One region of the Methylobacterium sp. 1A genome, then DNA from elsewhere that is predicted to be linked to it. Evidence: predicted binding sites of a transcription regulator. Region 1 holds the regulator's gene; the other holds the start of a gene.

Region 1 (6,820 bases):
GACGCGGTCCATGGTAAGACCCGACGCCATGGTAAGACCGGACGCCATGGAAACGCCCGCGCCGAGCCCGACACGCCGCGCGTGAAACCGCGACCGCCCCGCGCGCGAAGGGACAGCATGATCCGCCGCCTCGCCCTCCTGATCCTGGCCCTCGCCGCGAGCCTCTCGGCCGCCGCGGCACAGGGGTTCCGCACGCCCGCGGACCTCGTGCGCGCGAGCCTCGTGGCCGAGCCGGCCGCCGTTGCCGGCGCGCAGCTCTTCACGCTGGCGGTGCGGATGCAGGTCAAGCCCGGCTGGCACGTCTACTGGCGCAACCCGGGCGATTCCGGCCTGCCCCCGGAGGTGACCTGGACCCTGCCGGCCGGCTTCAACGCCGGCGCGATCCGGTGGCCGGCGCCGGAGCGCATCCCGATCGCGACCCTCATGAACTACGGCTACGAGGGCGAGGTCACGCTCCTCGTCCCGGTGACGCCGCCGCCGAGCCTCGACCCGGCCGACCCGGTGCGGATCCAGGCCAAGCTGACTTACCTCGTCTGCGAGACCGAGTGCGTGCCCGGCTCGGCCGATCTCGCCCTGACACTGTCGGTCGGCAAGGCCGAGCCGGACCCGGCCAACGCCGCGCTGTTCGCCCGCGCCCGCGCCGCGCTCCCCGTGCCGGCGCTCTGGCCCCTGAGCCTGTCGAGCCAGGGCGACACCCTGCGCCTCGATTTCGCCGCGGCCGGCCTCAAGCCCGAGGCGGTCCGGAACGCCGCGTACTTCCCCTACGCCGAGACCGCGATCGACAACGCCGCCGCGCAGGTGATGACCGTCGACGAGACCGGCCTGCACCTGACCCTCGCCCGGAGCAGCCCGACCGACCCGGTGCCTGCCGCGCTGCCCGGCGTCCTGACGGTCGAGGAGGTCGACGCCGCCGGGACCCGCCGGCTCGCCTTCGCGTACGGCGACGAGCCGGTCCTCCCGGCCGCCGCGGCGCCGGCCGCGACCGCGCCGCCCGCGACCGCGCCGGCCGCCGCCGACTTCGACGCGCTGACGCTGGCGACCGCCGCGGCCTTCGCCTTCCTCGGCGGCCTGATCCTCAATCTGATGCCCTGCGTCTTCCCGGTCCTGTCGATCAAGGTGCTCGGCCTCGTGCGGCACGCGGGCGAGGGGCCGGCCCGGCTGCGGCTCCACGGCCTCGCCTACACGGCCGGCGTCCTGGCGAGCTTCCTGGCGCTCGCCGCCGCGCTGATCGGCCTGAAGAGCGGCGGGGCCGCGATCGGCTGGGGGTTCCAGCTCCAGTCGCCCGCCATCGTGGCGGGGCTCGCCTACCTGCTGTTCGCGATGGGCCTGAGCCTCTCGGGCGCGGTCCATGTCGGCGGCCGGCTCGCCGGCCTCGGCGACGGCCTCACCCGGCGCGGCGGCCTGAGCGGCTCGTTCTTCACCGGCGTGCTCGCGACCCTGGTGGCGACGCCTTGCACGGCGCCGTTCATGGGCTCGGCGGTGGGCTTCGCGCTGACCCAGAGCGCCGGCGTGGCGCTCGCCGTCTTCGCGAGCCTCGGCCTCGGCCTCGCCCTGCCCTTCCTGCTCCTGACCCTCTGGCCGCCGGCCCTGCGGGCGCTGCCGCGGCCGGGCGCCTGGATGGAGACCCTCAAGCAGGTGCTGGCCTTCCCGGTCTACGCCACCGTGGCGTGGCTGATCTGGGTGCTGGCGCAGCAGGTCGACCCGCGCGGGCTGCTGGCGGCGCTGATCGGCCTCGTCCTCGTGGGCTTCGCCGCCTGGGCCTGGGAGCACGGCCGCGCCGCCCCGCCGCGGGCCGGCCGGGTCGCGCAGGCCGCCGCCGCGCTGGCGCTGATCGCCGTCGGGGCCCTCGCCGTCACCCTGCCCCGGGACCGCGCCGCGCCGGCCGCGCAGGCCGCCGCCGACGGGATCGAGCCGTTCACGCAGGCGCGCCTCGACGCCCTGGTCGACGCGCACCGCCCCGTCTTCGTGGACATGACCGCCGCGTGGTGCATCACCTGCGCGGTCAACGAGGCGACCTCGCTCAACACCAAGGCCGTGCGGGCCGCGATGGCCGAGCGCGGCGTGACCTACATGAAGGGCGACTGGACCAACCAGAACCCCGAGATCACCCGCCTCCTGGAGAAGCACGGGCGCAGCGGCGTCCCGCTCTACCTGCTCTATACCGGGACGGGAGAGTCCCAGGTGCTGCCGCAGATCCTCACCGAGGGGACGGTCCTGGCGGCGCTGGAGGCGGTGCCGGCCGCCTCGGGCCGGAGCGCGGCGCTGGCGCGCTGAGTCCCTGGAGGCCGGGACGCGCGAATCTTCGCGGGCCCGTCCCACCGTCTTCGCTCCGCTCGCGATGACGGCGCGCCGGAGCGAAGTCCTATCCGGACGGCCCGTGAGGCCGCCTCAGGCCTCCAGCGAGAAGGTCTCGTCGAAGGCGTAGCCCGAGCCCCGGACCGTGCGGATCGGGTCGGTCTGGCGCGGGCCGTTCAGCGCCTTGCGCAGCCGCCCGACATGGACGTCGACGGTGCGCTCGTCGATGTAGACGTCGTGGCCCCACACCCCGTCGAGGAGCTGCTCGCGGGAGAAGACCCGGCCCGGCGCCAGCATCAGGAATTCCAGGAGCCGGAACTCCGTGGGGCCCAGATGCAGCTCCTCGCCGCCGCGGCGGACGCGGTGGCCGGTGCGGTCGAGTTCCAGGTCGCCGGCCGCCAGCCGGTCCGAGACGTGGGCGGGCTTGGCCCGGCGCAGGAGCGCGCGGATCCGGGCCAGCAGCTCCGGGACCGAGAACGGCTTGACGATGTAGTCGTCGGCGCCCGTGCCGAGCCCGCGGACGCGGTCGCCCTCCTCGCCCCGGGCGGTGAGCATGATCACCGGCAGGCGCTCGGTCTCCCGGCGCGCCCGGATCCGGCGGCACAGCTCGATCCCCGAGAGGCCGGGCAGCATCCAGTCGAGCAGGACGAGGTCCGGGATCCGCTCCGCGAGGAGCAGCTCGGCGTCGTCGCCGCGCGCCGCCGAATCCACCAGGAAGCCCTCGGCCTCCAGGTTGTAGCGGAGCAGCGTGCTCAGGGCCTCCTCGTCCTCGACGATCAGGACTTGCATGCTCACGTTCGAAGACTCGTTCTGCGGGCGGTCCCCGGATGGTGCAGGAGGCGCCGCCCCGCCTCAACCCGCACGGAGAGTGACCCCGGCCGCGCCCACAGGAAGGCGCCGGGGTCGGCGCCTCACGGCGCCTGCACGCCGTCCACGGTCGCGTAGTTCGACGCGTCGTTCTTCGGCCGGTCACCCGCCAGCGTCTCGCCCGTGGCGAGGTAGTGGATCGTCTCGGCGATGTTGGTGGTGTGGTCGCCGATGCGCTCGACGTTCTTCGCGCAGAACAGGAGATGCGTGCAGAACGAGATGTTGCGCGGATCCTCCATCATGTAGGTCAGGAGCTCGCGGAACAGGGAATTGTACAGGGCGTCGATCTCGCCGTCGCGCTCCCAGACGTCGTGGGCCGCCTGGACGTCGCGGCTCCCGTAGGCGTCGAGCACGTCCTTCAGCTGACCCTCGGCGAGGTCGCTCATGTGGCGCACGCCGAGCACGATCTTCTGGGCCGGCGCCTGGTCGGAGATCGCCACCACGCGCTTGGCGACGTTCTTGGCGAGGTCGCCGATCCGCTCCAGATCGCCGGAGACGCGGATCGCCGAGATGGTCTCGCGCAGGTCGATGGCCAGGGGCTGGCGGCGGGCGATCAGCAGCACGGCGCGCTCCTCGATGTCCCGCTGCAGCGCGTCGAGCCGCTTGTCGGCGAGGATCACCGCCTGGGCGAGCGTGTCGTCCCGACGCACGAGGGCGTCGGTCGCCTCCGCGGTCATCTTCTCGGCGACGCCGCCCATCTCCGAGATCGAGCGACGCAGGTTCTCCAGGTCGGTGTCGTAGGAGGTGACGATATGGCCGGGCATGGCAGATCCTTCGATGGGGTCCCGGGGACGGCCCTCCGGGAGGCTTGCGGGACCCGCCGGGGCGCCGGAGACGCGAGCGGCGGTCCCGGGACCGGAGCGGCCCGGCAGACTAGCCGAAGCGGCCGGTGATGTAGTCCTGCGTGCGGCGTTCCGTCGGGTTCATGAACATCCGGTTGGTCGGACCGAACTCGACGAGCTGCCCCAGATACATGAAGGCGGTGAACTGCGAGATGCGCGCCGCCTGCTGCATGTTGTGGGTGACGATCACGATGGTGAACTCGTCGCGCAGCTGCTCGATCAGCTCCTCGATGCGGCCGGTCGAGATCGGGTCGAGGGCCGAGGTCGGCTCGTCGAACAGGATCACCTCCGGCTTCTGCGCCACCGTCCGGGCGATGCACAGGCGCTGCTGCTGGCCGCCCGACAGGCCGGTCCCGGGCTGCCGGAGCTTGTCCTTCACCTCGTCCCAGAGGGCGGCCTTGCGCAGGGATTCCTCGATCCGGCCGTCGAGCTCGGATTTCGGCAGCTTCTCGTAGAGGCGCAGGCCGAAGGCCACGTTGTCGTAGATCGACATCGGGAACGGCGTCGGCTTCTGAAACACCATGCCGATGCGCGAGCGCAGCTCGTTCAGGTCGACGGAGGGGCTGAGGATGTTCTCGCCGTCGAGCAGGATCTCGCCCTCCGCCCGCTGCTCCGGGTAGAGGCTGTAGATCCGGTTGAAGCAGCGCAGCAGGGTGGACTTGCCGCAGCCCGAGGGGCCGATCAGCGCCGTCACCTGCCGGTCGTGGAAGTTGAGGTTGACGTCCTTCAACCCGTGGAAGCTGCCGTAGTAGAAGTTCAGGTCCTTGACGGCGATCCGCACGGGGCCGCCCTCTTCGGCGCGGTTGCGGTTCAGCTCGACCGTCGGGATCGCGGAGGCGGCGTTCATCGTCGTGTCCTCGAAAGGGGGCTCAGCGCGAGGCCTGCGGCTTGATCACGAGGCGCGCGATGATCGACAGCGCCAGGATGGTGGTGGTGATCAGGAGCGCGCCCGCCCAGGCCAGGCCCTGCCAGTTCGGGTAGGGCGAGAGGGCGAACTGGTAGATCATCACCGGCAGGTTCGCGACGCCGCCCATCAGGTTGGCCGAGAACCAAGAATTGTTGTTGAGCGCGGTGAACAGCAGCGGCGCGGTCTCGCCGGCGATGCGGGCGAGGGCCAGGATGATGCCGGTGACGATGCCGGCCGAGGCCGCCCGCCAGGTCACGCTCATGATCACCGTCGAGGGCGGCGCGCCGAGCGCCGCGCCGGCCTCCCGCAGGGTGCCGGGCACGAGGCGCAGCATGTCCTCGGTAGTGCGAACGATCACCGGCACGGCGATGATCGCCAGCGCCACGCCGCCGGCCCAGCCCGAGTAGGTGCCCATCGGCCGCACCATCAGCGTGTAGACGAACAGGCCGATCAGGATCGACGGCGCCGAGAGCAGGACGTCGTTGAGGAAGCGGATCAGGGCCGCCAGCTTCGAGCCGCGCCCGTACTCGGCCAGGAAGGTCCCGGCCATGACGCCGACCGGCGTCGCGATCAGGATGCCGATCCCGGTCAGCACGAGGCTGCCCAGGATGGCGTTGGCGATGCCGCCGCCCTCGGAGCCCGGGCCCGGGGTCGGGTTGGTGAACAGGGTCGGCGTGAAGCCGCGCACGCCCTGGACGATTAGCATCACCAGGATCGAGCCGAGAACCAGGGCGCCGACCACCGTCGCGGCGGCGCAGGCGACGCGCAGGGTCCGGTCGGCGACGCGGCGCCCCTGGCGGACCCGGCCGGGGCGGCGCTGGGCGGTGGCGGCGATCGTGCTGGAGGAAACCATCGCGCGTGCTCCTCAGGCGGCCTGGACGCGGCGCGTCAGCAGCCGGGCGATGATGAGCACCACGAAGGTGATCACGAACAGGATGCAGCCCAGAGCCATCAGCGCGTTCAGCTGGAGGCCGTCCGCCTCGTTGAACTCGTTGGCGATGCGCGACGCGATGGTCGAGCTGGGGTCGAAGATCGAGGCGGAGAGCCGGTTGGCGTTGCCGACCACGAAGGTCACCGCCATCGTCTCGCCGAGCGCCCGGCCGAGGCCGAGCATGATCGCGCCGATGATCGAGACGGCCGCCTGCGGCACCAGCACGTGGCGCACGACCTCCCAGGTGGTGCAGCCGATGCCGTAGGCGCTCTCGCGCAGCACGGTCGGGATCTGGTCGAGCATATCGCGGGCGATCGAGGCGATGAACGGCACGATCATGATCGCCAGGATGATCCCGGCGGTGAAGACGCCGACGCCCGACGGCACCCGGGCGTAGAACAGCGTGCCGACGATCGGCATGCCCTCCACGAGGTTCGAGACCGGGATCTGGACGTAGCGCGCGAGGAGCGGCGCGAACACGAACAGGCCCCACATGCCGTAGATGATGCTCGGCACGGCCGCGAGCAGCTCGATCGTCATGGCGACCGGCTTGCGGGCCCAGCCCGGGCAGAGCTGGGTGAGGTAGACCGCGATGCCCAGCGAGACGGGCACGCCGATCAGCAGGGCCAGGAAGGCGGAGGCGACGGTCCCGATCACCGCGACCAGGGCGCCGTACTGCTCGGTCCCGACGTTCCAGGCGCTGGAGGTCAGGAAGCCGAAGCCGAACTCGCGGAAGGCGGGCCAGCCGCCGTACAGGATCGAGCCGAGGATGCCGGCGAGCACGAGCAGCACCAGCAGGGCCGCGCCGTACGAGCAGGTCCGGAACAGCGTGTCGAGGCTCCGGCTCGGCGCCTTCCGCGCGGTCGCGGAACGGGTTCGGCCGAGGGCGATCGATTCGGTCAAAGCGGGCATCCGCGGTTCTCTGCGAAGGGGGGCGTGGTAGCGCGGTGCGTTCCCGGAAGCGAGGGAGGAGGTTCT
Region 2 (6,820 bases), on a different contig from region 1:
GCCGACGGCGGAGAAGATCCGCCTGATCGACGCCCTGGCGGCGGCCGGCTTCAGCCGGATCGAGGTCTCGTCCTTCGTCTCGCCGAAGGCGGTGCCGGCGCTCGCCGACGCGGCCGAGGTCTTCTCCGGGATCCGGCGCCGGTCCGGGACCGTCTACGTCGCCCTGGTGCCGAACCCGAAGGGCGCCGAGCGGGCGCTCGCCGCCAGGGTCGACGAGATCAACCTCGTCGCCTCGGTGAGTGAGACCCACAACCGCGCCAACATGGGCATGAGCCCGGCCGACTCGATCGCCGGCTTCGCGCGGATCATGGATTCGGTGCGCGGCGCCCCGCTCAGCACCAACGCCACGGTGGCGACCGCCTTCGGCTGCCCGTTCGAGGGCGACCAGCCGGCCGACAAGGTCCTCGCCCAGGTCGAGCGCTACCTGTCACTCGGCGTCGACGGCGTGACGCTCGCCGACACCACCGGCATGGCCAATCCCCGGCAGGTCGCGCGCCTGGTCGCGCGGGTCCTGCCCCTGGTCGGTCCCGGGCGCCTGACGCTCCACTTCCACAACACCCGCGGCCTCGGCCTCGCCAACGTGCTGGCGGCCTACGACGCGGGCGCCCGCCGCTTCGACGCCGCGCTCGGCGGCCTGGGCGGCTGCCCGTTCGCGCCGGGTGCCACCGGCAACATCTGCACCGAGGATCTCGTCAGCATGGCCCACGAGATGGGCGTGCCGACGGGCCTCGACCTCCCGGCGCTGATCGGCCTGTCGCGGGACCTGCCGCGCCTCGTCGGCCACGACGTGCCCGGCCAGGTCGCCAAGGCCGGACGGCCCTGCGACCTGCATCCGGCCCCCGCCCGGGCGGCCTGAGCCGGAGACGGGGAGGGGCGGGCTCACAATGGCCCGCCCCACGCTTTGGACGCGACGCGCTCCCTCTCCCGTTCGGGAGAGGGTCGGGGTGAGGGATGAGAACTCTCCGGATGCGGCACACCGTCGACGCGCCGGCAGGACGCTTCTCATCCGGACAGACCTGATCCCTCACCCTGTCCCTCTCTCGCGCACGGGAGAGGGGACCCGCGCCTCATCCGGCGAAGGCGGCGTCGCCGTCGTGTGCCGTGAGCTGCGACCGAACCTGACTTCGCGGGAAGCCGCCCGCCCGAAGGCGGCACCGCCCACGACACGTCCCTCAAGAACACACCACGGAGGAAACCATGACCGCAGCCCTGTCCGGGTCGCCGGCCGCCGCCGAGGCCGGCGCGGTGACGGAGACCGGCGTCGTCCGCAAGGTCGCGTGGCGGCTCATGCCGCTGATCATGATCTGCTACATGTTCGCGTTCTTCGACCGCATCAACATCAGCTTCGCCAAATTCCAGCTCCAGAGCGACCTCGGCTTCAGCAACGTCGCCTACGGGCTCGGCGCGAGCATGTTTGTCGTCGGCTACGTGATCTTCGAGGTGCCCTCGAACCTGTTCCTCTACCGGGTCGGGGCGCGGCGCTGGATCGCCCGGATCATGATCTCCTGGGGCATCGCCACCGCGCTGATGATCTTCATCCGCAGCGAGTGGCACTTCTACGCCCTGCGCTTCCTGATCGGCGCCATGGAGGCGGGCTTCGCGCCGGGCATCCTCTATTACCTGACCATCTGGTTCCCGGCCTCGCATCGCGGCCGCATCACCTCGTTCATGTTCGTGGCCTCGGCCTTCTCGGGGATCTTCGGCGCGCCGGTGGCGGGCCTGATCCTCGGCGGCCTCAACGGCGTCGGCGGCCTCGCCGGCTGGCAATGGCTGTTCCTGGCCGGCGGCCTGCCCTGCCTCGTGCTCGGAATGCTCGTGCTGACGCGCCTCGACGACCGGATCGCCGATGCGCGCTGGCTGTCCGAGCCCGAGAAGGCGCTCCTGTCGAGCCGGATCGCACACCACAACCGGGACATCGGCGACCACTCGCTGATCGGGGCGATCAAGCAGCCCGGCTTCCTGATGATCGCGCTGATCTACTTCCTGCTCCAGATCGGCTCGTACGGCCTGAACTTCTGGGGGCCGGACCTGATCAAGACCGCGAGCGGCGGGCAGGCGGCCTCGGTGGGCTTCCTGACGGCGATCCCCTACATCTGCGGGGCGATCAGCATGGTGGTGATCGGGCGCCTGTCCGACGCCTCGGGCGAGCGGCCGAAATTCGTCGCGGGCCTCGCCATCGCGGCGGCGCTCGGCTTCTTCGGCGCCGGCCTGTTCGACAAGCACATCGTGCCGCTGATGTTCGCCCTGGCACTGCTGGGGGCCGGCATCGTCGCCTCGATCCCGACCTTCTGGACCCTGCCGGCCAAGCTCGTCACCGGCGTCGGCGCGGCGGGCGGGATCGCGCTGATCAACACGCTCGGGCAGTTCGGCGGCATCGTCAGCCCGGTGATGGTCGGCTGGGTGAAGGATCTCACCGGCTCGACGACGCCCGCGCTCTACGGGATCGGCGTGCTCTGCCTCGTCGCCGCCGGGCTCGCGCTCTTCGCCATGCCGGCGAGCCTGCGCCGGAGCGACCGCGCGGCGTGAGACGGCCCGCCGCCCCGGCGCGGCCGGGGCGGCGGGCCGCGGCTGGCCCCGGAGCGGGGCGAGACGGGCGTGGCCGCACGCCGCGCGGGCGGGATCGGTCAGGCGCGCGACCGCCGCGACCGAGCGGTCCCGGATCGGCGCCGGGGGCCCCCGAGGTTGCGCGCCGCCGGGATCGGCCGATGCCGATATCCGGTTCAGACGCCGATCTCAGCGGCCGAAATCAGTGAACGTATCAGTAACCATGGCGGGAATGCCGCCGGTTGCGCGTTGGAGCAAAAAACCTCGCGCTGCCGGACAAACCGCCGGCCACTCATATTGTATATTATCTGCAACCTCAAGAAACGGAGTGAAATCAACTTGAGGTAGAAATCCCTCGGCTGGCCCGTCGCCTCGGTTTCGTCCTGCAAAGCCCGCGCGAGCGGGTCCACCGGAGACGGGCACGAGGATCGGGACGCCCTCGAACAGCGATGTCTCAGATGGACCACCTCACCGACCACCGTTCAACCTTCATGCTGGAGAAGGTCGGCGCGATCGTCGCGGCCTACGTCTCGCGCAACGCGATCGAGGTCACGGCGCTGCCGGCGCTGATCGACCAAGTGCACACGGCGATCGCGGTGCTCCGCTGCGCGCCGTCGGAGTTCGGCGGGGTCGGGCTGAGCCAGTCGCAGGTCGATGCCTCGATCCAGCAGGACGGCCTGATCAGCTTCATCGACGGCCGGTCCTACCAGACCCTGAAGCGCCACCTCACCGCGCACGGCCTCACCCCCGAGCGGTACCGGGCCAAGTACGGCCTGCCGGCCGACTACCCGATGGTGGCCCCGGGCTACGCCGCGCGGCGCTCGGAGATCGCCCGGGCGATCCAGCTCGGCCACAAGGCGGCCTGAGCGATGACGCCCGACGCTTCCGCGGATCCGGCCCGGGACCGCGCGCCGTTACCGGGGGCGGCGCGCACGAGCGACGCCCTGAGCCGCATCGCCGGCATCCTCGACGTGCCGGTGGCGAGCTTCTACCCGGATGCCGACCGGCCCGACGCGGCCATGACCCAGGCGGCCGACCTCGTCTCGGCCTTCGTGGCGATCGACAGTCCGGCGGCGCGCCGGACCTGCCTGGCCTTCGTGCGGGCGATGGCGAGTTCCTGAAGCGCCGGGGCGCGCTGCGGGAGGCCGGAGACCGGGTCGCTTCGTCGGGGGGCGGAGCGCGGTCTCCGGCCCGTCCGGCCGGACCCGCGTCAGAACAGGTGGCGCAGGAGGTAGAACAGAGCGGCCGCGAGGGTGATCGCCGCCGGCAGGGTCAGGATCCAGGCGAGCGCCATGTTGCGCACCGTGGACATCTGGAGGCCCGAGCCGTTGGCCGCCATCGTGCCGGCGACGCCCGACGACAGGATGTGGGTGGTCGAGACCGGCAGGCCGTAGAGCTCGGCCAGCCCGATCGTGCCGGCGGCGACGATCTCGGCCGAGGCGCCCTGCGCGTAGGTCAGGTGGGTCTTGCCGATCTTCTCGCCCACCGTGACGACGATGCGCTTCCATCCGACCATGGTGCCGAGACCCAGCGCCAGGGCGACGCAGACCTTGACCCAGCCCGGGATGTAGCGCGTGCCGTCGTTGAGCAGGCCCGCGTAGCGCTTCAGGTCGGCCTTGTCGGCCTCCGAGAAGTCCGCCCCGGCGCCCGGCAGCACGCGCACCGCGTCGGCGGCGAGGTACATGTCGCTGCGCAGGTTCTGGGTCTGGGCGGCCGGCACCGTGCGGATCGCGCCGTAATTCTTCACGCTGGCGGCGATGTCGTCCGAGAGCGCCGCCAGCGCCGCGTAGACGGGCGGCGTGTTCAGCGCCTTGGTCTTGAGCGCCTCCGTCACCGTCCGGCGCGCGGCGGCGGCGTCCGGAACCGCCGCGCCGGGGGCGCGGACGGCGAACACCGCGCTCGCCGCCGTCGAGGCCTGCACGAAGGCGGGCGTCGTGTCGTCCGCCATGGTGCGGTTGAGCGCGTAGGCGGTGGGCGCGGCGCCGATCAGGATCAGCATGATCAGGCCCATGCCCTTCTGCCCGTCATTGCCGCCGTGGAAGAACGAGACCAGCGTGCAGGTGAGGATCAGCAGGCCGCGGATCCACGGGGGCGGCGGCGCCTCGCCCGCGGGCGCCTCGTAGAGGTCCCTGCGGCGGACCGTGACCTTCAGGGCGAGCAGCAGCAGCGCCGCGAGCACGAAGCCGCAGACCGGCGAGAACAGCAGCGCCTTGAAGACGTTGAGCGCCTGGGTCCAGTCGACGCCCGCGGTGCCGTCGCCGCCGTTCATCAGCTGGTTGGCGAGGCCGACGCCGAGCACCGAGCCGATCAGCGCGTGGGACGACGAGTTCGGCAGCCCGAACGCCCAGGTCCCGAGGTTCCAGATGATGGCCGCCAGCAGCAGCGCGAAGATCATCGCGTAGCCCGCGTGCGAGCCGACGTTGAGGATCAGCTCGACCGGCAGCAGCGTGACGATCGCGTAGGCCACGGCGCCCGAGGACAGCATCACGCCGAGGAAGTTGAAGACGCCCGACCAGATCACCGCGACGAGCGGCGGCATCGAGTGGGTGTAGATCACCGTGGCGACCGCGTTGGCGGTGTCGTGGAAGCCGTTCACGAACTCGAAGGCGAGGGCGATCAGCAGGGCGAGGCCGAGCAGCGCGAAGGCGCCGTAGGCCAGGGGCGCCTCCCCGACCGCATTCATGTCCGCGATGAGGCTCACCACCGCGTAGCCCAGGCCCGCCACGAGGACGAGCAGGAACGCCACCACCCCGCCGAGATGCATCCCGTGGTCGAGGCGCGGGCCGCCCGCCTTCCGGCCTCCCACCGCCCCCGACGGCATCACGGCGGTATCGGACATGAACCCTCGCGCGGAATCTTTCGTGGTGAGCGGGGATTAAAACCGCGCGGTGACGGTTGGGTGACGGCCCGCGACGCCGCGCGTCGGCGAGCGTGTCCGAGAGCGTGTCTGAGAGCGTCGGGCGCCGCTGTCACACGCCTGACGCGGTCCGGCCGCTAGCGGACCGGACCGCTCGCCCGATCGCACGAGGGATCCGCATGATTGACGCCACGGTGCCGGCCCTGTCCCTCGGCGCGCTCCTGGCCGTCGTCCAGATCGGCAGCATCGCCGTCGCGGCCCGGCGCCTCGGCCGGGACCACGGCCCGTCGCGGTTCCCGGACAGCGCGCCCGTCTCCCTGGTCCGCCCCCTGCGCGGGGTCGAGGCCTACAGCGAGGAGATGCTCCTCCGCAGCTTCCGTCTCGACTACCCGTCCTACGAGCTGATCTTCTGCGTGGCCGACCCGGCCGACCCGATCGTCCCGATGGTGGAGCGCCTGATCGAGGCCCACCCGCACGTGCCCGCCCGCCTGATCCTCGGCGACGAGCGCGTCAGCGCCAACCCGAAGCTCAACAACTGCCTGCGCGGCTGGCGCGCCGCCGCCCACGACTGGGTGGTGCTCGCCGATTCCAACGTCGCCATGCCGCCGGACTACCTCCAGCGGCTGCAGGCGGCGTGGCGCGCCGATACCGGCCTCGTCTGCTCCACCCCGGCCGGCGCCCGCCCGGGCAGCTTCATGGCGGAGGTGGAGTGCGCCTTCCTGAACACCCTGCAGGCGCGCTGGCAATACGCCGCCGAGGCCTTCGGGCTGGGCTTCGCGCAGGGCAAGAGCATGCTCTGGCACAAGCCCTTCCTGGAGGCGCAGGGTGGCCTCCAGGCGCTCGCGGCCGAGATCGCCGAGGACGCGGCCGCCACCAAGCTCGTGCGCGCCGCCGGCAAGCGGGTCCACCTCGTGGCGAGCCCGTTCGAGCAGCCGCTCGGCCCGCGCGGCTTCCGGGAGGTCTGGTCGCGGCAGCTGCGCTGGGCGCGCCTGCGCCGCGTGACCTTCCCGCTGTTCTTCGCCCCCGAGATCGGCAGCGGCGTCCTGCTGCCGGCGCTCCTCGTCGCCCTCTGGGCCGGAAGCCTCGCGGGCCTCGCGGGCGCTGCCGGCCTCGCCGCCCTGTGCTATGCCGCCGAGCACCGGCTCGCGGCCCGCGCGGGCTGGCACCGCTCGCCCCGCACGCTGGCCGCCTTCCTGGCGCGCGACGCCCTGATCCCGGTGATCTGGGTCGGCGCCTGGATGCGGAGCGCCATCGTGTGGCGGGGCAATGCCATGGACGTGCGCCCCCGGCGGGCCGCCGACGCGCGCACCTACGCGCCGACGGCCTGACCGCCCGGCGATCGGAGACCCTACGTGTCGCGCCGCTACGCCCTCTACTGGCTGCCCGCCCCGGATTCGCGCCTCGAAGCCTTCGGCCGGG

Evidence for each region. The regulator PhoB, encoded in region 1, activates phosphate uptake and scavenging genes when phosphate is short. The targets are predictions, from matches to a motif close to TGTCATNNANCTGTCAT.
Region 2: a site for PhoB is predicted at 5,433-5,449, ahead of ACX9MN_RS28130 (inorganic phosphate transporter). Genes of this name have one in related genera too.

Annotation. Positions count from the first base shown of each region.
Region 1 covers NZ_JBYQVE010000001.1:2,759,379-2,766,198, reverse strand. Annotated here, with positions in the region: gene ACX9MN_RS13495 (protein-disulfide reductase DsbD family protein) at 118-2,274, shown strand; gene phoB (phosphate regulon transcriptional regulator PhoB) at 2,389-3,084, opposite strand; gene phoU (phosphate signaling complex protein PhoU) at 3,207-3,926, opposite strand; gene pstB (phosphate ABC transporter ATP-binding protein PstB) at 4,036-4,851, opposite strand; gene pstA (phosphate ABC transporter permease PstA) at 4,874-5,764, opposite strand; gene pstC (phosphate ABC transporter permease subunit PstC) at 5,777-6,754, opposite strand.
Region 2 covers NZ_JBYQVE010000002.1:1,703,168-1,709,987, forward strand. Annotated here, with positions in the region: gene ACX9MN_RS28110 (hydroxymethylglutaryl-CoA lyase) at 1-856, shown strand, start outside; gene ACX9MN_RS28115 (MFS transporter) at 1,198-2,526, shown strand; gene ACX9MN_RS28120 (Ros/MucR family transcriptional regulator) at 3,003-3,410, shown strand; gene ACX9MN_RS28125 (hypothetical protein) at 3,414-3,665, shown strand; gene ACX9MN_RS28130 (inorganic phosphate transporter) at 3,755-5,383, opposite strand; gene ACX9MN_RS28135 (ceramide glucosyltransferase) at 5,581-6,729, shown strand; gene ACX9MN_RS28140 (DUF1045 domain-containing protein) at 6,754-6,820, shown strand, end outside.